4 regions of the Streptomyces sp. NPDC002754 genome follow, and region 2 is predicted to be linked to each of the others. Evidence: riboswitches for the same ligand, from Rfam matches in the RefSeq annotation. Region 2 holds a riboswitch; each other region holds the start of a gene.
The links. Region 2 has a riboswitch for cyclic di-AMP ahead of ACWD2L_RS35805 (transglycosylase family protein). Riboswitches for the same ligand answer to the same signal wherever they lie in the genome.
Positions count from the first base shown of each region.

Region 1: linked by a shared signal. The riboswitch ahead of ACWD2L_RS18935 (M23 family metallopeptidase) and the one ahead of ACWD2L_RS35805 (transglycosylase family protein) in region 2 are both predicted to bind cyclic di-AMP.
Region 3: linked by a shared signal. The riboswitch ahead of ACWD2L_RS15295 (C40 family peptidase) and the one ahead of ACWD2L_RS35805 (transglycosylase family protein) in region 2 are both predicted to bind cyclic di-AMP.
Region 4: linked by a shared signal. The riboswitch ahead of ACWD2L_RS17655 (M23 family metallopeptidase) and the one ahead of ACWD2L_RS35805 (transglycosylase family protein) in region 2 are both predicted to bind cyclic di-AMP.

Region 1 is NZ_JBSFVM010000008.1:49,687-54,872, reverse strand. Features, by position in the region: gene ACWD2L_RS18945 (FtsX-like permease family protein) at 1-1,073, shown strand, start outside; gene ACWD2L_RS18940 (tyrosine-protein phosphatase) at 1,318-2,115, opposite strand; cyclic di-AMP (ydaO/yuaA leader) riboswitch at 2,503-2,670, shown strand; gene ACWD2L_RS18935 (M23 family metallopeptidase) at 2,674-3,456, shown strand; gene ACWD2L_RS18930 (SGNH/GDSL hydrolase family protein) at 3,642-4,469, shown strand; gene ACWD2L_RS18925 (TetR/AcrR family transcriptional regulator) at 4,561-5,186, opposite strand, start outside.
Region 2 is NZ_JBSFVM010000033.1:73,056-78,241, reverse strand. Features, by position in the region: gene ACWD2L_RS35815 (cytochrome P450 family protein) at 1-1,083, shown strand, start outside; gene ACWD2L_RS35810 (transglycosylase family protein) at 1,227-2,255, shown strand; cyclic di-AMP (ydaO/yuaA leader) riboswitch at 2,436-2,594, shown strand; gene ACWD2L_RS35805 (transglycosylase family protein) at 2,599-3,324, shown strand; gene eno (phosphopyruvate hydratase) at 3,633-4,913, shown strand; gene ACWD2L_RS35795 (FtsB family cell division protein) at 5,015-5,186, shown strand, end outside.
Region 3 is NZ_JBSFVM010000005.1:278,619-283,804, reverse strand. Features, by position in the region: gene ACWD2L_RS15310 (alpha/beta fold hydrolase) at 1-505, shown strand, start outside; gene ACWD2L_RS15305 (NlpC/P60 family protein) at 518-1,558, opposite strand; gene ACWD2L_RS15300 (hypothetical protein) at 1,853-2,206, shown strand; gene ACWD2L_RS15295 (C40 family peptidase) at 2,242-3,438, opposite strand; cyclic di-AMP (ydaO/yuaA leader) riboswitch at 3,446-3,584, opposite strand; gene pcrA (DNA helicase PcrA) at 3,828-5,186, shown strand, end outside.
Region 4 is NZ_JBSFVM010000007.1:112,171-117,356, reverse strand. Features, by position in the region: gene ACWD2L_RS17670 (bifunctional acetate--CoA ligase family protein/GNAT family N-acetyltransferase) at 1-282, opposite strand, end outside; gene ACWD2L_RS17665 (HPr family phosphocarrier protein) at 471-752, shown strand; gene ACWD2L_RS17660 (GntR family transcriptional regulator) at 934-1,620, opposite strand; gene ACWD2L_RS17655 (M23 family metallopeptidase) at 1,844-2,644, opposite strand; cyclic di-AMP (ydaO/yuaA leader) riboswitch at 2,658-2,819, opposite strand; gene ACWD2L_RS17650 (M16 family metallopeptidase) at 3,059-4,426, opposite strand; gene ACWD2L_RS17645 (M16 family metallopeptidase) at 4,444-5,186, opposite strand, start outside.

The DNA.
Region 1 (5,186 bases), on a different contig from region 2:
GCGCCTCGGCCTCGCTGGCGGCCGCCAACTCCCGGACGAATTCCCGCCGGTTGGCCTCCGCGATCACGCCAATCGTGCTGGCGATGGCCTTCGCCTCGACGCTGGTCTTCATGCACACAAGCGAGAGCAAGGTGTCCGCGGACCAGCTGCGCGACGGCATCACGGCGGACCACGTCGTGACCAACCCCGCAGGTCTGCCCGCGGGCGCCGCCGACCGGGCAGCCCGCACTCCCGGTGTCGACGCGGCTGTGAGCCTGCTGGACACGCAGGTGCTCATACCGGTCGACTCGGGTGGGGAGACGTCGCTGCAGGCGACCGCGGCCCAGGGAATCTCGGGCTCGGGCGCGGAGCTCGCCAAGGTGCAGGATCTGGATGTGCGCGCCGGAAGCCTGGATCGCGTGGGCGCGGACCGCATCGCCATCGACAAGACCCTCGCCACGGCGGCGAAGGTGAAGGTGGGCGACAGGCTGCCGCTCCGTCTCCCCGACGGCACGAAGGCCCGCCCGCACGTCGCGGCGGTGTACGGCCGGGGCCTCGGGCTGGCGGCGGTGACCATGGACCGTGCCTCCCTGTCAGGACACGTCACATCGGCCTTCGACAGCACGCTGCTGGTGCGCGGCGGCGACGCCGCGCCGCTCACCGCACTCGGCAAGGTCACGGACGCCTCGGGCTACGCCGTCGAGCAGAGCGTGGACAGCGAAATGGGCGCATGGTCCAACTACATGATGGCCGCGGTCCTGGGCGGCTTCGCCGCCGTCGCGGCGGTCAACACACTGGTGATGACGGTCCTGGACCGCCGTCGCGAACTGACGGTGCTCCGCCTCGTCGGCTCCACGCGCCGCCAGGTGCTGCGGATGCTCCGCTGGGAGAGCCTGCTGGTATCGGCCGCGGGGGTGGCGCTCGGCACCGCCATCGCGATGATCACGCTGACCCCGATGATGCGCGGCATGACGGGTGAGTCCCCGTACATACCGCCGCTGCTGTACGGCACGTTCGCGGCAAGCGCGGTGTGCCTCGGCCTGCTCGCCGTGACCCTCCCCGCCCGCGCGGCACTTCGCGACAGGGAGGGGTGACGGCGGACCTCGAACGGGGTGGGCGACGCCGGGCGTCCTGCGACGCTCGGGGCCGGCCCATGCGTCGCTCGCGCCCGGCCCGTGTGGCGCCCCGGCCCAGCCCGTGTGGCGCCTGGGCCCAGCCCGTGCGGCGCTCGTGCCAGGCACTTGCGATGCACGGGCCAGGCACCTGCGGCGCTCGTGCCAGGCACTTGCGACGCTCGGGCCAGACACCCTCCGGCGCTCGGCGCTCGGCGCTCGGCGGTCAGGCGAGAAGGCGCTCGCGCAGTCGCTCGCGCGTCGCCGCAGTGAGCTTCAGGCCCTCTTCGAGGTAGCGGTCCGTGCCGCCCCAGTGCTCGTCGATGGTCTCGAGGCCCGCGTTGAGGTACTCGATGCGGGCGTCGAAGAGCGGGCTGAGCAGCTCCATGATCTCGGGGGAGTAGGCGTCCTTCGCGGTGGCGGTGCGGCGCACGTTGTAGCGGCGGTGCTTCTCGTTGGACTTGAGGTAGTCCGCCTCGATGGCGTCGCGCTCCACGCCCACCGCGAGCAGCGTCACCGCGATCGACAGGCCCGCGCGGTCCTTGCCCGCCGCGCAGTGCATCAGCGCGGGGAGGCTGTCCTCGGCGAGGGAGTGCAGCACGCGGCTGTGCTCGGCGGTGCGCTCCTTGATCATGGTGCGGTAGGACTCGACGAGCCGGTTCGCCGCGCGGCCCTCGGAGAGGATCTGGCGCAGCTGATCGATGTTGCCGTCGCGGACCATGGTCCAGAATTCGGCGCCGTCGGCCGGGTCGTTGAGCGGCAGGTTCTGATTGCGCACGCCGGGCAGCTCGACGTCCGCGCCTTCCAGCGTCAGGTCGGCGCCGTTGCGGAAGTCGAAGACCGTGTGCAGGCCGAGGGAGGAGAGGAAGCTCGAGTCCTCGGCCGTGGCGTGGGCGAGGTGACCGCTGCGGAACAGAACGCCCTGACGCACGCGCCGGCCGTCCACGGTGGGAAGGCCGCCCACGTCTCGGAAGTTGCGCACTCCGGTCAGCTCGGGCTCGGTGGACGGTGCGTGCTGCGTCACAGGGGCTCCTCCCAATCGGTGCACCGGCGTTGGGTCGCCGGTGGGCGCGCTCCTGACGATACGACATCGGTTCCCCAGGCAACCATCTGTCCGATTCGCCCCGTTCTGTGTCAACTGTGCATGGATCGGAGGGGCTTGTGGGCGTGTGCGTGACCGGCTTCATGTTCGTGACGCTGCGTGCCGGGCGGCCAGGATTGCCTGCCCAGTAATCCCCGAAGGTATGGCGTTGGTAAAGCAGAGAATGTCGACGCAGGGTTACGCAGGACGGCCCCGGAAACCCAATGAATTGCCGCCGCAAGCGAATTCGGGGTTTGTCGTAGCCATTGCGGTTCGCCTACGGTCACCAATCAATCCGGTCGGAACGCCTAGTCCTGCCGCCGCCCGGATTCCTTTCGACTACCCGTCCACGGCAGGAGCGGGGGACCCACACGCAGTACGCCGCGTAGGGATTTCCCGAAGCGGCTAGGGGTGAAGCCGCGCCCGCACCCCGGGCGTGGCCGGGCATCTCCAGCCCGAACCCGACAGCTCACCTCGTAGGCGACGGAGAGGAAAATCAGCATGCCCGCAAAGGGAAAGCACCGCCTTTCGACCTCCCAGCGCATCGCCCGTGTCGCCGCCGTCGCCTCCGCCGGTGGAGTCGCCGTGGCGCTCCCGCTGATGGGCGCCACCGGCGCACAGGCCGCGACGTCCGGCGGCACCGCCGACACCACGACGTACACCGTCAAGGCCGGTGACACGCTTTCGAAGATCGCCAAGGCGCAGGACGTCGACGGCGGCTGGAAGAAGCTGTACGAGAACAACAAGGACGCCGTCGGCTCCAACGCGGACCACCTCAAGATCGGCGTCAAGCTCGACCTCGGCGGCGCGGCCGCGGACGACTCCGGCTCCGAGAGCGGGGCCGCCGCCACGCAGACGAGCGCCAAGACCACCGCCTCCGGCGACTACACGGCGCCGGTCGACGGCGCCAAGGGCACGGGCTACGGCAACTCCGGCTCCATGTGGTCCAGCGGCAGCCACACCGGCGCCGACTACTCGGTGCCGACCGGCACCTCCGTGAAGTCGATCGCCGACGGCACCGTCGTCTCGACCGGCTCGGGCGGCGCGTACGGCAACGAGGTCGTCATCCAGCACGCCGACGGCCACTACTCCCAGTACGGCCACCTGTCGTCGATCGGTGTCGCCCAGGGCGCCACCGTGACGGCCGGCCAGGAGATCGCCAAGTCCGGCGCGACCGGCAACGTCACCGGACCGCACCTGCACTTCGAGATCCGCACGGGTGCGGACTACGGCTCGGACATCGACCCGATCGCGTACCTGAGCGAGCACGGTGTGAACGCCTGAGACGTGACGTAGCGGCCGCCCGTCGGCCCGCTCCCTTCGGCGCCCGGGGTGTTCCCCGGGCGCCGAATCGCGTTCGCGCGCTTATTCCACGCTTATTCCCCATGTGGCGGGTGGGGTATCTCACCACGCGTCAACCCCTGGCTACGGTCGCGTAGGTCACACCCGAGGGTGAAAGATGTGTGGTCGTGGCAAACGAATCGAGAGCACTCACGGACTCACTCAACGGCACGATCCGCTCCTACGCGGCCGTGGGCGACAGCTTCACCGAGGGGGTCGGCGACCCCGGCCCCGACGGTAAGTTCGCGGGCTGGGCGGACCGGCTCGCCGTCCTCCTGGACGACCGTGTCCCCGAGGACACCTTCCGGTACGCGAACCTGGCCGTGCGCGGCAAGCTCCTCGACCAGGTCGTCGCGGACCAGGTCCCGAAGGCGGTCGAGCTCGCCCCCGACCTGGTGAGCCTGGTCGCCGGCGGCAACGACATCATCCGCCCCGGCACCGACCCGGACGACGTGGCCGAACGCTTCGAGAAGGCTGTCGTCCGGCTCGCCGACGCGGCAGGCACCGTCATGGTGGCCACCGGGTTCGACACCCGTGACGTGGCCGTGCTCAAGCATCTGCGCGGCAAGATCGCCACGTACAACATGCATCTGCGGGCGATAGCCGACCGCCACGGCTGCGTGATGCTCGACCTGTGGTCCCTGAAGTCCATCCAGGACCGCCGGGCCTGGGACGGCGACCGCCTCCACCTGTCGCCCGACGGGCACACGCGCGTGGCGCTGCGTGCCGCCCAGGCGCTCGGCGTCGAGGTGCCGGCCAACCCCGAGCAGGCGTGGCCGCTGCTGCCCCCGCGCGGCACGTTCGAGGTGCGGCGCGACGACATCCACTGGGCGCGGGAGTTCCTGGTGCCGTGGATCGGGCGCAGGCTGCGCGGCGAGTCCTCCGGCGACCGGGTGCAGGCCAAGGGCTTCGTGGACCCGCACGCCGTGAAGGCGCACCTGGAGCGGGCTTCCTGACGCATTCACCGCAGTACGGGGTAGGACTCATCGGGAGGCGGCGTTCTGACGCGGCGCCCCTCGGCGGTTCGGCGGCGCTGACGGCTTCCCGTCAGCGTCCCGCCCCGGTCAACTCCGCGCGCTCGAGCCCCAGTTCGCGGGCGAGCGCCTCATCCACCCACTCCTGCATGCGGGCCCGCGACACCGTGGCCGGCCTGGCCCGCTTGTCCTCGTACGCCGTCAGCTGCACGGCGAGCCCGTCGAGCAGCGCCGTGAGCCGCAGCGCCGCCGCCATCGGGTCGGGGCAGCCGAACTCGCCCGCCGCCACGCCCTCGGCGATCACCTCCGCGAGCGCCGCCTTCCACTGCCGGTCGAGGTCCCGTGTGACCTCCCGCAGCGCGGGCTCGCGCAGCGCCGCGGCCCAGCCCTCGATCCACAGCCGCCACCCCTTGGCCTGACCCGTCGGCGCGTACCAGCGCACCGCGGCGCGCAGCCGCTTCAGGGCCGTCGTGCGGCGGCCGAGCAGCTTGCGCAGGTGGGCCAGGTCGCTCTCGGCGGCGTGCGCGAACGCGGCCGCGACGAGCTTCTCCTTCGTCGAAAAGTGGTACAGCACCAGCGCGTTGCTCACGCTGAGCGCCGACGCCACGTCGGCGATGCGCACGGCGGCCACTCCGCGCGCCTCGATCTGCTCGATGGCGGCCCCCAGCAGCTCTTCGCGCCGCTCGGCCACGCTCAACC
Region 2 (5,186 bases):
GCGGACCACCACGACGAGCCGAGCCACGCCAAGGGCAAGACGGGTATCCCCGGTGAACGCAAGGCCGAGCTGACCACCCACCTCCTCAACATCGACCCGCCGGACCACACCCGCCTGCGCCGCCTCGTCTCGAAGGCGTTCACCCCACGCCGCGTCGCCGAATTCGCGCCACGCGTCCAGCAGTTGACGGACGACCTCATCGACGCCTTCGCGGCGAACGGCGAAGCCGACCTCATCCACGACTTCGCCTTCCCCCTCCCCATCTACGCCATCTGCGACCTCCTCGGCGTCCCCCGCGAGGACCAGGACGACTTCCGCGAATGGGCGGGCATGATGATCCGCCACGGCGGCGGCCCCCGCGGCGGAGTGGGCCGCGCGGTGAAGCGGATCCGCGCGTACCTGGTCGACCTGATCCACCGCAAACGCGGCGACCTGACGGACGACCTGATCTCCGACCTGATCCGCGCCTCCGACCACGGCGAACACCTCACGGAGAACGAGGTGGCGGCCATGTGTTTCGTGCTGCTCTTCGCCGGGTTCGAGACGACCGTCAACCTGATCGGCAACGGCACGTACGCCCTGCTCACGCATCCCGAGCAGAGGGGGCTTCTGCAGAGGTCGATCGCGGCAGGGGAGACGGGCCTGCTGGAGACGGGGATCGAGGAACTCCTGCGCTTCGACGGGCCGGTGGAGATGGCCACGTGGCGGTTCGCCAGGGCGTCGCTGACCATCGGCGGCGTGGAGATCGGTGCGGGCGACCCGGTTCTCGTCGTGCTCGCCGCCGCCGACCGCGACCCGGCGCGCTTCACCGAGCCCGACACCCTCGACCTCTCCCGCCGCGACAACCAGCACCTCGGGTACGGACACGGCATCCACTACTGCCTCGGCGCCCCGCTCGCGCGCCTGGAGGGACAGGCCGCCCTCGGCACGCTCCTGACGCGCCTCCCGGACCTGCGACTTGCGGTGGAACCTGACGATTTGCGGTGGCGTGGCGGGCTCATCATGCGTGGACTGCGCACGCTCCCGGTGGAGTTCACGACGCGTCAGAACCCCGCCGGAACTGACGGGCCGTCAGCAATGTGACATTCACGTGATCTTCGCTGCATCGACTTGTGACAGGCGTTCGAGTGCAGCTACGTTCACGGATCATCGCGACACATGCACAACCCGCACCACTTGCACCACCCGTCGCGCGTAGCAGCATCAGTCTCGCGAAAGGCAACCGCATGCTCTCCGGGAACGGTCGACACCGTCGCCCCCGCCAGGCCCCTGCTCTCGTCGTCGCCGCCGGAGTCGCCGGCAGCGCCATCGCGATCCCGCTGTTCGCCGCGAGCGGCGCGAGCGCCGCGACCACGCAGGCGTGGGACAAGCTCGCCGAGTGCGAGAGCGGTGGGCAGTGGAGCCTGGATGCCGGTAACGGCTACTACGGCGGCCTCCAGTTCACGCAGGAGAGATGGGAGCAGTACGGGGGGCTCGACTACGCCCCGCGTGCCGACCAGGCCAGCCGCTCGCAGCAGATAGCCGTCGCCGAGAAGGTTCTTGACGCCAAGGGTGTGAGTGCCTGGCCGATGTGCTCGCTCACCGCGGACCTCACCAAGGGCGACGACTCGGCGGAGGTCGATCCGGGCGTCTCCGCGTCGCCGCAGCCGTCCGAGTCGGCATCCGATTCCGCGTCCGAGCCGTCGGACACCGATGCCGACAACAAGTCGGACGACGACGCCGACAAGGCGGGCTCCACCGATTCAGCCGATTCGGGAGACAAGGGTCACGACGGCGGTGAGGGTTCCGACGCGTCGGACGAGCCGTCGGCCGACCCCTCGCGCGATACCTCCGGTAGCAGCGCCGAGGGCTCCCCGTCCCCCTCAAGTGACAAGTCCCACGCACCTTCTGACGGCGACGACACGGCCTCCTCCTCCTCCGAAACGGCCTCGCCGTCCGCCTCCCCCTCCGGTGACGGTGACGGTGCCGCGTCGGACGACGCCACGGCGGGCCGCCACCGCGGAGACCGTGCCGGTGACGACGGTTCCGACTCCCGTACGGGAGAGGGGCGTCACGCCTCGCGTGACGAGAAGCGCGGCGACGACACGTACGAGGTGCACGCCGGCGACAACCTCTGGGACATCGCGAAGGCTCAGGACGTGCACGGCGGATGGGACGCGCTCTACGAGCGGAACAAGGAGACGGTAGGTACCGACCCAGACCTCATCCTTCCTGGTCAGAGCCTGGATCTTGGGGACGGATCGGGCAAAAGGTAGCGGGAGTTCGGGCCGTTTGAGGGGGCTTTGTCCGATGTCGATCGAGTGAGACATGGGTCTCAAAGCCCCTGATCGACTTTGAAATCGGACGGATCGACCGCTTACGTTCGTGACCGCTCGCTTCAGCGGGCCCCGATGGACGTCACGCCGAATCCTGCCAACGTCCGTACGGGAACAGTCGACGCGTAAGCGCCGTAGGCAGGAGCGGGGGACCCAGGTAAGCCGCCCTTCCGGGAGACCGGACGGGCTTGGGGTTAAGCAGCGCACAAGGATGCGTCTGCCGGACACTCACTGGTCCGAACCCGACAGCTCACCTCGCAGGCGTCGGTGAGGAGATATCTCCATGCTGTTTTCCGGCAACAACAAGCACCGCCGCCCCTCCAAGGCCGTTCGCGTCGCCACGCTCGGCGGAGTCGCCGCTGCCGCCGTCGCCGTGCCGCTGATGGGTGCCGGTTCGGCCTCCGCCGCGACCACGTCCGAGTGGGACCAGGTCGCGCAGTGCGAGTCCGGCGGCAACTGGTCCACCAACACCGGCAACGGTTTCTACGGTGGCCTGCAGTTCTCGTCCTCCACCTGGTCCGCCTACGGCGGCTCGCAGTACGCCTCCACCGCCGACCAGGCCTCCAAGGCGCAGCAGATAGCCGTCGGCGAGAAGGTTCTCGCCTCGCAGGGCAACGGTGCCTGGCCGAACTGCGGCTCGGGCCTGTCCTCCACCCCGAACGAGGGTGGCGCGGACGACTCGTCCTCGCAGCAGCAGGACACCCAGAGCACGCAGCAGCGTGCCGACCGCTCCGAGCAGCGCGAGCAGCCGAAGCAGGAGGCCCCGAAGCAGGCGGCCCCCAAGCAGGAGGCCCCGAAGCAGGCGGCTCCGAAGCAGGACACCGTCACCACCCCGACCGGTAACAAGGTCGAGAAGGGTGACGGCGAGTACAAGGTGAAGACCGGCGACACCCTCAGCAAGATCGCCGAGGCGCACGACTCGAACTGGCAGAAGCTGTTCGAGAAGAACAAGGACATCGTCAAGGACGCGGACCTGATCTACCCGGGTCAGCAGCTGCACCTCAGCTAAGACCGTCCGGCCCCGCGCAGGGGCCACCAGGCCCGCACAGGGCCACCAGGTACGGGCTCGGCATCGGCGGACGCCGAGCCCCGCCGCACCCCGTCCCCACGGGCCGCTCACTTCGGCGACCTCCCTCCCGGCGCAGCCGGGAGGGAGGTCGCTGTTTTTGTTCCGTTAAGGAACATTTCGCTAACGGCGTTGTCCACAAGACGGGCGTTCGGATGGCCGATGCCCTCGGGCCGGTTACGCTCGGGGATGCGGGACCCGTTGTCCGACGGTGCCCGCAAAGCTTCGTCACATCCCAGAAGGAGATGCTCGTGCCGTCCATCGACGTCGTCGTAGCCCGGGAAATCCTGGACTCCCGAGGCAATCCCACGGTCGAGGTCGAGGTCGGCCTCGACGACGGGAGCACCGGCCGTGCGGCCGTCCCGTCGGGTGCCTCCACCGGTGCCTTCGAGGCCATCGAACTCCGCGACGGTGACCCCAACCGTTACCAGGGCAAGGGCGTCGAGAAGGCCGTCCTCGCCGTCATCGAGCAGATCGGCCCGGAGCTCGTCGGCTACGACGCCACCGAGCAGCGCCTGATCGACCAGGCGATGTTCGACCTGGACGCCACCGACAACAAGGGCTCGCTCGGCGCCAACGCCATCCTCGGCGTCTCCCTCGCCGTCGCGCACGCCGCGTCCGAGGCGTCGGACCTGCCGCTCTTCCGCTACCTGGGCGGCCCGAACGCGCACCTTCTCCCGGTGCCGATGATGAACATCCTGAACGGTGGATCCCACGCGGACTCCAACGTCGACATCCAGGAGTTCATGATCGCCCCGATCGGCGCGGAGTCCTTCTCCGAGGCCCTGCGCTGGGGCGCCGAGGTCTACCACACGCTGAAGAAGGTCCTGAAGAGCAAGGGCCTGGCCACGGGCCTGGGCGACGAGGGCGGCTTCGCCCCGAACCTGGGCTCGAACCGTGAGGCCCTCGACCTGATCCTCGAGGCCATCAAGGAGGCCGGCTACGTTCCCGGCCAGCAGATCGCCCTCGCGCTCGACGTCGCCGCCTCCGAGTTCTACAAGGACGGCAAGTACCAGTTCGAGGGCAAGGAGCGCTCCGCCGCCGAGATGACGGAGTACTACGAGGAGCTCGTCTCCGCGTACCCGCTCGTCTCCGTCGAGGACCCGCTGTTCGAGGACGACTGGGCCGGCTGGAACGTTCTCACCGAGAAGCTGGGTGACAAGGTCCAGATCGTCGGCGACGACCTCTTCGTCACCAACCCGGAGCGCCTGGCCCGCGGCATCGAGGAGAACTCGGCGAACGCTCTGCTCGTGAAGGTGAACCAGATCGGTTCGCTGACCGAGACCCTGGACGCCGTCGAGCTCGCCCAGCGCAACGGGTTCAAGTGCATGATGTCCCACCGCTCCGGCGAGACCGAGGACGTCACCATCGCCGACCTGGCCGTCGCCACCAACTGCGGCCAGATCAAGACCGGCGCCCCGGCCCGCTCCGAGCGTGTCGCCAAGTACAACCAGCTGCTGCGCATCGAGGAGATCCTGGACGACGCGGCGGTCTACGCCGGTCGCTCGGCCTTCCCGCGCTTCAAGGGCTGAACCCGGCCCCCGCGTGAGCCGGTAGTTCCGTACGTCCCCGCACTCGGTCCCGTACCGTGTGCGGGGACGTACGTACGTGAGCGGGGAGGCGGGAGCAGGCGATGCCCGGAAAGGTGCGGGACAGGGACTCCCGAGATCGCTTCTCGACGGCCACCCGCCTGCGCGTTCTGGGCGAGCAGACCGCCGAGCGCGTCTACCGCTCGCAGAGCAAGCGGCAGGCCCGCCGCTCCCGGCTCACGGGCCGCGCGGCCCTGCTGGCCCTCGTCCTGTGCA
Region 3 (5,186 bases), on a different contig from region 2:
CCCCGGCCGTGTCCGGGCCCTCGTCCTGACCGCCGGCTTCGCTGCCGCCGATCCGGTCCTGGCGCTCGCCGCCCAGCTGATCAAGTCCCTTGCGGCCGCGGGTCAGTGGGAGGACGTGGCAAGGCTCGCCCTCCTGTCCTGCATGTCCCCGGCGGACCTGGCGGACCTGGCGGACCTGGCGGACCGTGAACCGGCAGCCCTCGACGAACCGGTCGCCCAGACCCTGACCGCGATGCCGCCGGGCATGCTGGACCACTTCGACCTGGTGTCCCGGGTGGACGTGCGGGCCGATCTGGCGAAGGTGTCCGCCCCCACCCTGGTGGTGGTGCCGACCGGCGACCGCCTGGTGCTGCCCGAGAGCTCGTACCGGCTGGCGGCCGGTATCCCGGGTGCCCAGCTGATCGAACTGCCTGGAGCCGCCCACGTCCTGAACCCGGCAGACCGGGCGACCTGGCTCCGCCACGTACGCCGGTTCCTCGCGTCGCTCCCCGCCACGTCGGCGTGACGAGCCGACCGCTCACGCCACCCGCGTCGCCCCCGCGAACGGCATCTCGTCGATCGGGGCCACCCGTACCGGTGCGCTCGGGTTCGGGGCGTGGATCATCTTGCCGCCGCCGATGTAGAGGCCCACGTGGCTGATCGAGGAGTAGAAGAAGACCAGGTCGCCGGGTTGGAGCTGGGACTTCGGGATGCGCGGGCCCGCGTCGATCTGGGCGTACGTCGTGCGGGGGAGTGAGACGCCTGCCGCCTTGTACGCGGCCTGGGTGAGGCCCGAGCAGTCGAAGGCGGAGGGGCCGGTGGCGCCCCATACGTAGGGGCTGCCCAGGGCGCCGTACGCGAAGGAGATCGCGGCCTTGGCGCGGGAGTTGGGGGCCTGGGAGAGGTCGGCGCGTTCCGTCGAGCGTGAGGTGCGCCCGCTCTGTGTGGCGGTGGGGGTGCGCTCTTCGGGGGTGATGCGGTCGAGGAGGCGGCGGGCCTCCGCGAGTTTTCGCTTCACCTTCTTCTTGTTGTCCTCCAACTCGGCCTTTTTGGCGCGGATTTCGGAGAGCGTGCCGTCGGCGTCGCCGCGCAGCTGGTCGATCTCGCGGAGTTCGTCCTGCACGCGGGTGACCGCGGCGGCCTGCCGGGCGCCGACGCGCTCCGTGAGGGACGCCTTGTCGAGGTACGCGTCGGGGGTGGAGGAGAGGAGCAACTGGACCGAAGGGTCCACGCCTCCGGTGCGGTACTGGGATGCCGCCACCGAACCCATCTTCTCGCGCTGGGAGTTGAGCGATTCGGTGCGCCGGGACGCCTCGTCCTGGAGCTCGTCCACCTTCTTCCGCGCCCCGTCCGCCTTCTCCTTCGCGCCGTTGTACTTCTGGGTGGCGACCTCCGCCTCCTGGTACAGCTTGTCGACCTTGGCCCGCACCTGGGCGGCGCCGAGCTCGGGCTCCGCGTGCGCCGCCCCGCCGTCGAGGGCGGTGACGGTGGCCGCGGATGCCAGGGCGAGGGTGGCCGCGGTGCGGGCCCTACCAACGCTGAGCGAACGCGGTCGGGGCTTGCGGTGCGCTGCCGGCACAAAGTCCTCCTCTGGGCGGCCGTCCGAAACGCACGGCCCCCGGTCGCGCGTCCGGCGGCGGCCCGCACAGGGGGAGCGGGTCGCCGCCGGACCTTTCTCGGCGGTGGTGTCCGACTGCCGCCCCTGGCCCGGGCGGCGGTGGGGAGCCGGTCACCTGAGCAAGGACGCTAAACCTCGGCGTAACGGGTTGGTGGCCGATTGTTCGCAACTGGCCCATTTGTTACGGGCGGTGACAGAGGGTGACCGTCGGGGCTCCGAAGTGGCCCGAAACGGGCCCAAGTAGGCTCCGGCCCCATGGACGTACTCATCAACATCTTCGTCGGTCTGCACATCATCGGCATCGCCTCGCTGCTCGGCGGCTTCCTCACGCAGATGTCGGCGATGAAGGAGGGCGCGGCCCGCTTCAACAAGGCGATGCTGCACGGCGCGCTGACCATGCTGGTGACCGGCGTCGCCCTGGTCGGCCTCAACCAGGCCGACGGCTCCACCGTCAACAACATCAAGATCGGCGTGAAGCTCGCGGTCCTGATCGTGATCCTCGGCATCGTCTACGTGAAGCGGGACGAGGAGAAGGCCGAGAAGGGTCTGTTCGCGACGGTCGGCGCGCTCACCGTCGCGAACATCTTCATCGCGGTGCTCTGGACCTGATCACCGGCATCGTCAGAGTCACAGGCGTGGTGGGCTCAGGCCGGGCGCACCACGCTGTGGATCGACGACGTGCCGTCGTAGTAGATCGACTCCTCGCGCACGACCGCACCCGGCTTCGGCGCGTGCACCATCATGCCGTCGCCCATGTAGAGGCCCACGTGGCTGATGTCGTCGTAGAAGAACACCAGGTCACCGGGTTGGATGTCGGAGAGCGGCACCGTCTTGCCGATCTCGACCTGGTCCCAGGTCGTCCGCGGCAGCGAGATCCCCGCGGACTTCCACGCCGCCTGCGTAAGGCCCGAGCAGTCGTACGAGTCCGGGCCCGTGGCGCCCCACACGTACGGCTTGCCCTCCTGTGACTTGGCGAACGCCAGCGCCTGCGCGGCCTTCGTGGCGTAGGAGGCGTCCGATGAGCCCGACGAACCGGAAGAGGACCCCGAGGAGCCGGAGGACGAGCCGGAAGACTGCTCCTGCTCCTTCGCCTCCTCGGCCGCCTTCCGCTTCGCCGCCTCCGCGGCCTTCTGCTTGGCGGCCAACTCGGCGGCCTTCTTGCGGGCCGCCGCCTCCTTGGCCTTCTCGATCGCGGCGAGCCGCGCCTTCTCCTCGGCGGTCAGCTCGGCCAGCAGCTTGCGCGCGTCGGAGAGCTTCGTCTGGACGGTCTCCTTCGTCGACCTCAGCTCGGCCTGCGAGTCGGTGAGGTCCTGGAGGCTCGACTGCGCCTCGTCGCGCTTCTCGGCGATCTCGCGCGCCTGCCCCTGATAGTCGTCGATCGACTTCTTCTGCTCACTGGTGAGCCGGTTCATCAGCTGGCGCTGCGAGAAGTAGTCCTCCGGGTCGTCCGCGAGGAACATGGTCGCGGTGTCGCTGACACTGCCCGAGCGGTACTGCTCGGCGGCGTATCTGCCGAGCTTCTGGCGGGCCGTGTTCATGTCATCGGTGCGCTGCGCGACATCGTCGAGGAGCTTGTCGACCTGGGTCTTCTTGGAGTCGGTCCGCTCCTTCGCGCCGTTGTACTTCTGGGTGGCGACCTCGGCCTGCCGGTACAGGGTGTCGACCTTCTGCTGGACCTCTTCGAGGCGCGGCTTCGACGACGGCTGCGCGGGCGCGGCCTGTGCCGTCTGCGAGAGCAGGGCCACGGAGGTGAGGGCGGCGGTCGTGATGCCGACGGCCGGGGTCGTGCGAAGGCCGCCGGTGATCCGGGAACGGCTGCGGGGCTTACGGTGCGACGCCAAGGCAGGCGACTCCTTCCGTCGTCCGCCTACCGGGTTAGCTGTCGGGTTCGGGCGTCGTACGTGGAAGGCTGCCCTACGGTCGGCTGACCGATTCACCCCAAGGTCGGTTGGGTCCCCGGTTCCCTGCCTTGCGGCGTACGGAACTCAGCGGGGGCTGCCCGTTCGCCGCGACATCCGCGGGCGGGGGGACGGGCTGCCCGGCTGAACCGTAGCCAACTCGTGTGGCTGCTGTGAAGGTTGATGTTCGATATGCCCGATACATTTTCGTGATCTCTTGCTCCGGGCCCCCTCGGATTTCCCTCCGGGCCCGCTCGGATTTCCCTCCGGGCTCCCTCGGATTTTGAAGGGGGCCGCGGGTTGTCAGTGGGGCCGCCTAGACTCGTGGAGCGATGAGCAGCCTCTTTGACGACAGCTTCCTGACCGGCCTCCAGAACAGTGCGGCGGAGCCCCCGCCCCCGCCCCCGGACCCCGAGTACGACGACGGGGCCCCGGAGCCGATGCCGGAGGGGCTGTTCGGCGTGCCCCCGGAGCGGGACGCGCACTACCGGGACGGCGCCCCCCGCCCGGTCCTCGACTCGGCCTCCCTCCTCGAGGGGCTGAACGAGAACCAGCAGGCGGCCGTCGTGCACGGCGGCTCCCCGCTGCTCATCGTCGCGGGCGCCGGTTCCGGCAAGACCCGCGTCCTCACGCACCGCATCGCGTACCTGCTCGCCGAGCGCGGAGCACACCCCGGCCAGATCCTCGCGATCACGTTCACGAACAAGGCCGCGGGCGAGATGAAGGAGCGCGTCGAGGCCCTGGTGGGCCCGCGCGCGAACGCCATGTGGGTCTCCACGTTCCACAGCGCCTGCGTCCGCATCCTGCGCCGCGAGAGCAAGAAGCTGGGCTTCACGTCCTCCTTCTCGATCTACGACGCCGCCGACAGCAAGCGGCTCATGGCGCTCGTCTGCCGCGACCTGGACCTGGACCCGAAGAAGTTCCCGCCGAAGTCCTTCAGCGCCAAGATCAGCAATCTCAAGAACGAGCTGATCGACGAGGAGGACTTCGCGGGCACGGCGGCCGACGGCTTCGAGAAGACCCTCGCCCAGGCCTACCGGATGTACCAGGGACGGCTCCGCGAGGCCAACGCCCTGGACTTCGACGACCTGATCATGACGACGGTGAACCTGCTGCGCGCGTTCCCCGACGTCGCGGAGCACTACCACCGCCGCTTCCGCCACGTCCTCGTCGACGAGTACCAGGACACGAACCACGCGCAGTACGCGCTGGTCCGCGAGCTGGTCGGCCCCACCGAGGGGGAGGAGGCGGACCCGGCGGAGCTGTGCGTCGTGGGTGACGCGGACCAGTCGATCTACGCGTTCCGTGGCGCCACGATCCGTAACATCCTGCAGTTCGAAGAGGACTACACGAACGCGACGACGATCATGCTGGAGCAGAACTACCGCTCCACGCAGACGATCCTCAGCGCGGCGAACGCGGTGATCGAGCGCAACGAGTCGCGCCGCCCCAAGAACCTCTGGACGAACGAGGGGCCCGGCGCCCAGATCACCGGCTACGTCGCGGACACCGAGCACGACGAGGCGCAGTTCATCGCCGACGAGATCGACCGGCTCACGGACGCGGGCGACGCGCTGGCGGGCGACGTCGCGGTCTTCTACCGGACGAACGCGCAGTCCCGTGTCTTCGAAGAGATCTTCATCCGCACCGGCCTGCCCTACAAGGTCGTCGGCGGCGTCCGCTTCTACGAG
Region 4 (5,186 bases), on a different contig from region 2:
GCGCACCGTGGCGATGAACTCGCCGCCCACCGTGACGGCGAGACCGACCCGGTCCACGTAGTCGTGATGGGTGAAGCGGTGCACGTCCTTGGCGGACAGGCGGGGGTAGGGCGCGAAGAAACGGTAGTACTTCGACTCGTCCGAGACCTGCTCGTAGAAGCTGGTCAGATGCTCGGCGTCCGCGGTCGTGATGGGCCTGATCCGCGCGGTGCCGCCGTCGCGCAGCACGACGTCGGCCTCCCAGTGGGCGGGATACTCATGCCGGTCCGACGGGGTCTCCATGCCGCAAGAGTAGGGCCGGGCACTGACAGATGACGGCCTGTCGTACGGGTCGCGGCCCGTGCGTACGGGAGGCACGCTATGGAGGACCGAAGGGCCGTGCCGGTGAGGACCTGGGTCCGCGTCACGCACGCCTTACGATATGGAACACTGGTCTAGACAACCGTGAGACACCTGAAGGGCAGCATCACATGGCTGAGCGCCGCGTCAACGTCGGCTGGACCGAGGGCCTCCACGCCCGCCCCGCCTCCATCTTCGTCCGCGCCGCCACGGCGGCCGGCGTTCCCGTGACGATCGCCAAGGCCGACGGCAACCCCGTCAACGCCGCCTCCATGCTGGCCGTGCTCGGCCTGGGCGCGCAGGGCGGCGAGGAGATCGTGCTGGCCTCCGACGCCGAGGGTGCGGACGCCGCGCTCGACCGTCTGGCGAAGCTGGTCGCCGAGGGTCTCGAGGAGCTCCCCGAGACCGTCTGACACAAAGACAAAAGCAGTACGGCTGAGCCGCGCGTTCCCTTTTGGGACGCGCGGCTTTTTCGTTCACGATTGCGGAGCGAATTGAGCGACAGGGAATAGGAAGAAACAGGCAGCCAATTTTCCCCGCACCTCGTTCAATCCATTCACCGAATAGTGCACTTCTTTGTATACGGCGCTGTTGTTAAGCCTGGCGCCCCACCGTGTTGACTGCATGTTGCGAAGTCCTCACGCGCCCGCCCGCGCGGGGGACGCGCAGCCTGTGGGCGGCGGCCGCACGCTCCGCGTGCAGGGTGGTCAGGGCGCGGGCACGCTCCGCGTCGCCCCGCGCCACGGCGTCGACGATGGCACCGTGCTCGGCCCAGGACTCGGCCGGCCGGGCCGGGCTCTCCACGGCGTACATCCAGGCGATCTTGTGGCGGAGCTGGGTGAGCAGGGTGATCAGGCCAGGGCTGCCCGAGGCCTGGGCGAGCGTCTCGTGGAACCAGCTGCCGAGAGAGCGCAGATCCTCGCTCTCACCCCGCCGGGAGCGCTCCTGCCCCAGCCTGACCAGGCCGCGCAGCACCTTGAGGTGGGCCTCGGTGCGGCGCTGCGCGGCGCGGGCGGCGCCCATGGGTTCGAGCAGCATGCGGATCTCCAGGAGGTCGGCCGCCTCCCGCTCGGTGGGTTCGGCCACGCACGCGCCCGCGTGCCTGCGCGTGACGACGAACCCCTCCGCCTCCAGGGTGCGCAGCGCCTCACGGACAGGCACGCGCGAGACCCCGTAGCGACGCGCGAGCAGTTCCTCGGTGAGCCGGCCACCGCGCTCGTAGACGCCGGCGACGATGTCGTCGCGGATCGCTGTGCATACCGACTGTGCGGGAATGCGCATGACTCGGCCTCCGCCTCGATGCCCGCGATACGCGGTCGATTGACACCCGGTCAAGCGCGAATGGCACGCGGCCGGAACGTTTACCCCGTGACTCTATTCCACCGGACTTGAATTTCCGACGAGGGGACTGAATCCGGGGATATTTTTTGGACATCGCGACCCCACGCACGCGAAAGCCCCGGCTCGGTGAGCCGGGGCTTTCGCGTGCGTGGGGTCTTGCGGGTCAGACGTTCACACCGTGCTGGCGCAGGTACGCGACGGGGTCGATGTCCGAGCCGTAGTCGGGGCCGGTACGGGCCTCGAAGTGGAGGTGCGGGCCCGTGACGTTGCCGGTGGCTCCGGAGAGGCCTATCTGCTCGCCGGGGGTGACGTCCTGGCCGACGGAGACGCCGATCGAGGACATGTGACCGTACTGGGTGTACGTACCGTCCTTCATCTTGATCACGACGTTGTTGCCGTACGCGCCGCCCCAGCCGGCCTCGACGACGGTGCCCATGCCGACCGCGTGCACCGAAGTGCCGCTGGAGGCGTGGAAGTCGATGCCGGTGTGGCTTCCGGAGGACCAGAGTCCGCTGCCGGCCTGGTAGGCGGTGGAGACGTACGAGCCGGAGATCGGCGACACGAAGCTGTTCAGGCGCTTGCGCTCGGCCTCGCGAGCGGCGCGCTCCTTGGCCTCGCGCTCCTTCTCGGCCTTCTCGGCGGCCCGCTTCTTGGCCTCCGCCTCGGCCTTGCGCTTGGCCTCCTCGGCCTTCTTCTTGGCCTCGGCCTCGGCCTTCGCCTTGGCGGCGGCCTTCTGCTGCGCGGTGGCCTGCGCGTCGATCTGCTCGGCCAGGGAGTCGCCGATGGCGACGGCCTGCGTGAGGCCGTCGTGCGGCGCTGTCGCGGTGTCGGCGGCGAGGGCGGGAGCGGCGAGGCCACCCACCACGCCCGTCGTGGTGATGGCGGCGACGCCCGCGAACTGAGCGGTGGTGCGCGTCAGGCGGCTGGGACGGCGGTGCTTCCCGGTGGCACGGGTGAACCCCATGAAGTGGCTGGTCCTTTCCTTCCTTCTCGCCTACCGGGTTAGCTGACGGGTTCGGAGCAGGAAGGTCTCCTACGGGCCCCTCCCCTTGCGGGAAGAGCGCCCGATTCACCCCAGGGACTTCGGTGGGTCCCCGGCTCCCCTGGCTCGCACCACGGGGACTCGGCGATGACTGTCCGGTGTCGCGGGCGCGACGTACGTCTGGCGAACAGCCGGAGGGAACGCTAAGCGGGGCGTCTTTGAATCAACAAACAGAACCCGACTTTTGTAGCGCACGCCACAGGGCAGACAGGCAACCACTACGCCAATACGGACATTTGGGAACGTGTGGTGATTGGGGGTGATCGTGACCGACACCACGAAGCCCCGGCTGCCGGGAGCGGCGCCGGGGCTTCGGACGTGCCGCGGGAGACGAACTCAGCCCGCGACCACAGTGACCTCGCCGATACCGAGCGCCTTCACCGGCTCCTCGATCTGCTCGGCGTCGCCCACCAGGATCGTCACCAGGCGGTCCGCGGGGAACGCGCTCACGACGGCGGCCGTGGCCTCCACGGTGCCCGTGGCGGCCAGCTGCCGGTACACCTGCGCCTGGAAGTCGTCCGGCAGGTGCTGCTCGACCTGGTCGGCGAGGGTGCTCGCGACGGCCCCCGCGGTCTCGAACTTCAGTGGGGCCACACCCACCAAGTTCTGTACGGCGGTGTCCCGTTCGGCGTCCGTGAGCCCCTCGGCCGCGAGCGTGCGCAGGACCTTCCACAGGTCGTCGAGCGCGGGCCCGGTGTTCGGCGTGTCCACCGAGCCGCTGATGGCGAGCATCGCGGCGCCGCTGCCGTCGGGCGCGGAGCGCAGCACCTGGGCGAAGGACCGCACTCCGTAGGTGTAGCCCTTCTCCTCGCGCAGTACGCGGTCCAGGCGCGACGTGAGAGTGCCGCCCAGGCAGTACGTGCCGAGGATCTGCGCGGGCCACACACGGTCGTGCTTGTCCGGTCCGACCCGCCCCATGAGCAACTGCGTCTGCACAGCGCCGGGGCGGTCCACGATGATCACGCGGCCGGTGTCGTCGGCGACGACCGGCGGCACGGGGCGCGGCTCCGCGGTGTCGCCCGTCCAGGCGCCGAGCGTGTCGGCGAGCAGGGCGTCCAGGTCGACGCCCGTCAGGTCACCCACGACGACGGCCGTCGCGGCGGCGGGGCGTACGTGCCGGTCGTAGAAGGCACGCACGGCCACCGCGTCGATGGCCGAGACGGTCTCCTCGGTGCCCTGGCGCGGGCGCGACACGCGCGCGTCGGCCGGGAAGAGCTGCTTGGAGAGCTCCTTGGCGGCGCGCCGGGCCGGGTTGGCGCTCTCGTGCGGGATCTCGTCCAGCCGGTTGCGGACGAGGCGCTCGATCTCGCTGTCGTCGAAGGCAGGGGCGCGCAGGGCGTCGGCCAGGAGGGTGAGGCCCTTGGCGAGCCGGGAGGCCGGCACTTCGAGGGAGGCACGGACGCCGGGGTGGTCGGCGTGCGCGTCCATCGTGGCGCCGCAGCGCTCCAGCTCAGCGGCGAACTCCTCGGCGGAGTGCTTGTCGGTGCCTTCGTTGAAGGCCCGCGCCATGATCGTCGCGACGCCGTCGAGGCCCTTCGGTTCGGCGTCCAGCGGCGCGTCCAGGTGCACCTCCACGGCGATGACCTGCTGGCCGGGCCGGTGGCAGCGCAGCACCGTCAACCCATTGGGGAGCGCGCCGCGCTCCGGGGCCGGGAACGCCCAGGGCTTGGGCTCGCCCGCCTGCGGCCGGGGGTGGAAGTCCATGTTCGCGAGCTGCTCGGTCACTGGCCCGCCTCCTCAGCGTTCTCGGCGTTCTCGGTGTCGGCGGGCGCGGTCGGCTCGTACACGAGGGACGCGCGGTTGTCGGGGCGCAGGCACGCCTTGGCGATCTCCTGGACGTCCTCGGCGGTCACGTCCAGGACGCGCCCCACGGCGGTCAGGGCGAGCTGCGGGTCACCGAACAGGACGGCGTAGCGGCACAGCTCGTCCGCGCGTCCTGCGACCGTGCCCAGGCGGTCCAGCCACTCACGCTCCAACTGGGCCTGGGCGCGCTCCATTTCCTCGGGGCTCGGGCCCTCTTCGGCGAACCGGGCGAGCTCCTCGTCGACGGCAGCCTCGATGACCGGCACCTCGACGTCTCCGGAGGTCTTCACGTCCAGCCAGCCCAGGGAGGGCGCTCCGGCGAGGCGCAGCAGACCGAAACCGGCCGCCACGGCGGTGCGGTCACGGCGTACGAGCCGGTTGTACAGGCGCGAGGACTCGCCGCCGCCCAGAACGGTGAGGGCGAGGTCGGCGGCGTCGCACGCACGCGTGCCGTCCTGCGGGAGCCGGTAGGCGGACATCAGGGCGCGTGCCGGTACCTCCTCCTCGATGACCTCGCGCTGCTGCTCGCCGATGACCTCCGGGAGCGCGCCGTCGCGCGGGGCGGGCTTGCCGTCGTGGCCGGGGATGGAGCCGAAGTACCGCTCGACCCAGGCGAGCGTCGCCTCGGGGTCGATGTCGCCGACGATCGACAGCACCGCGT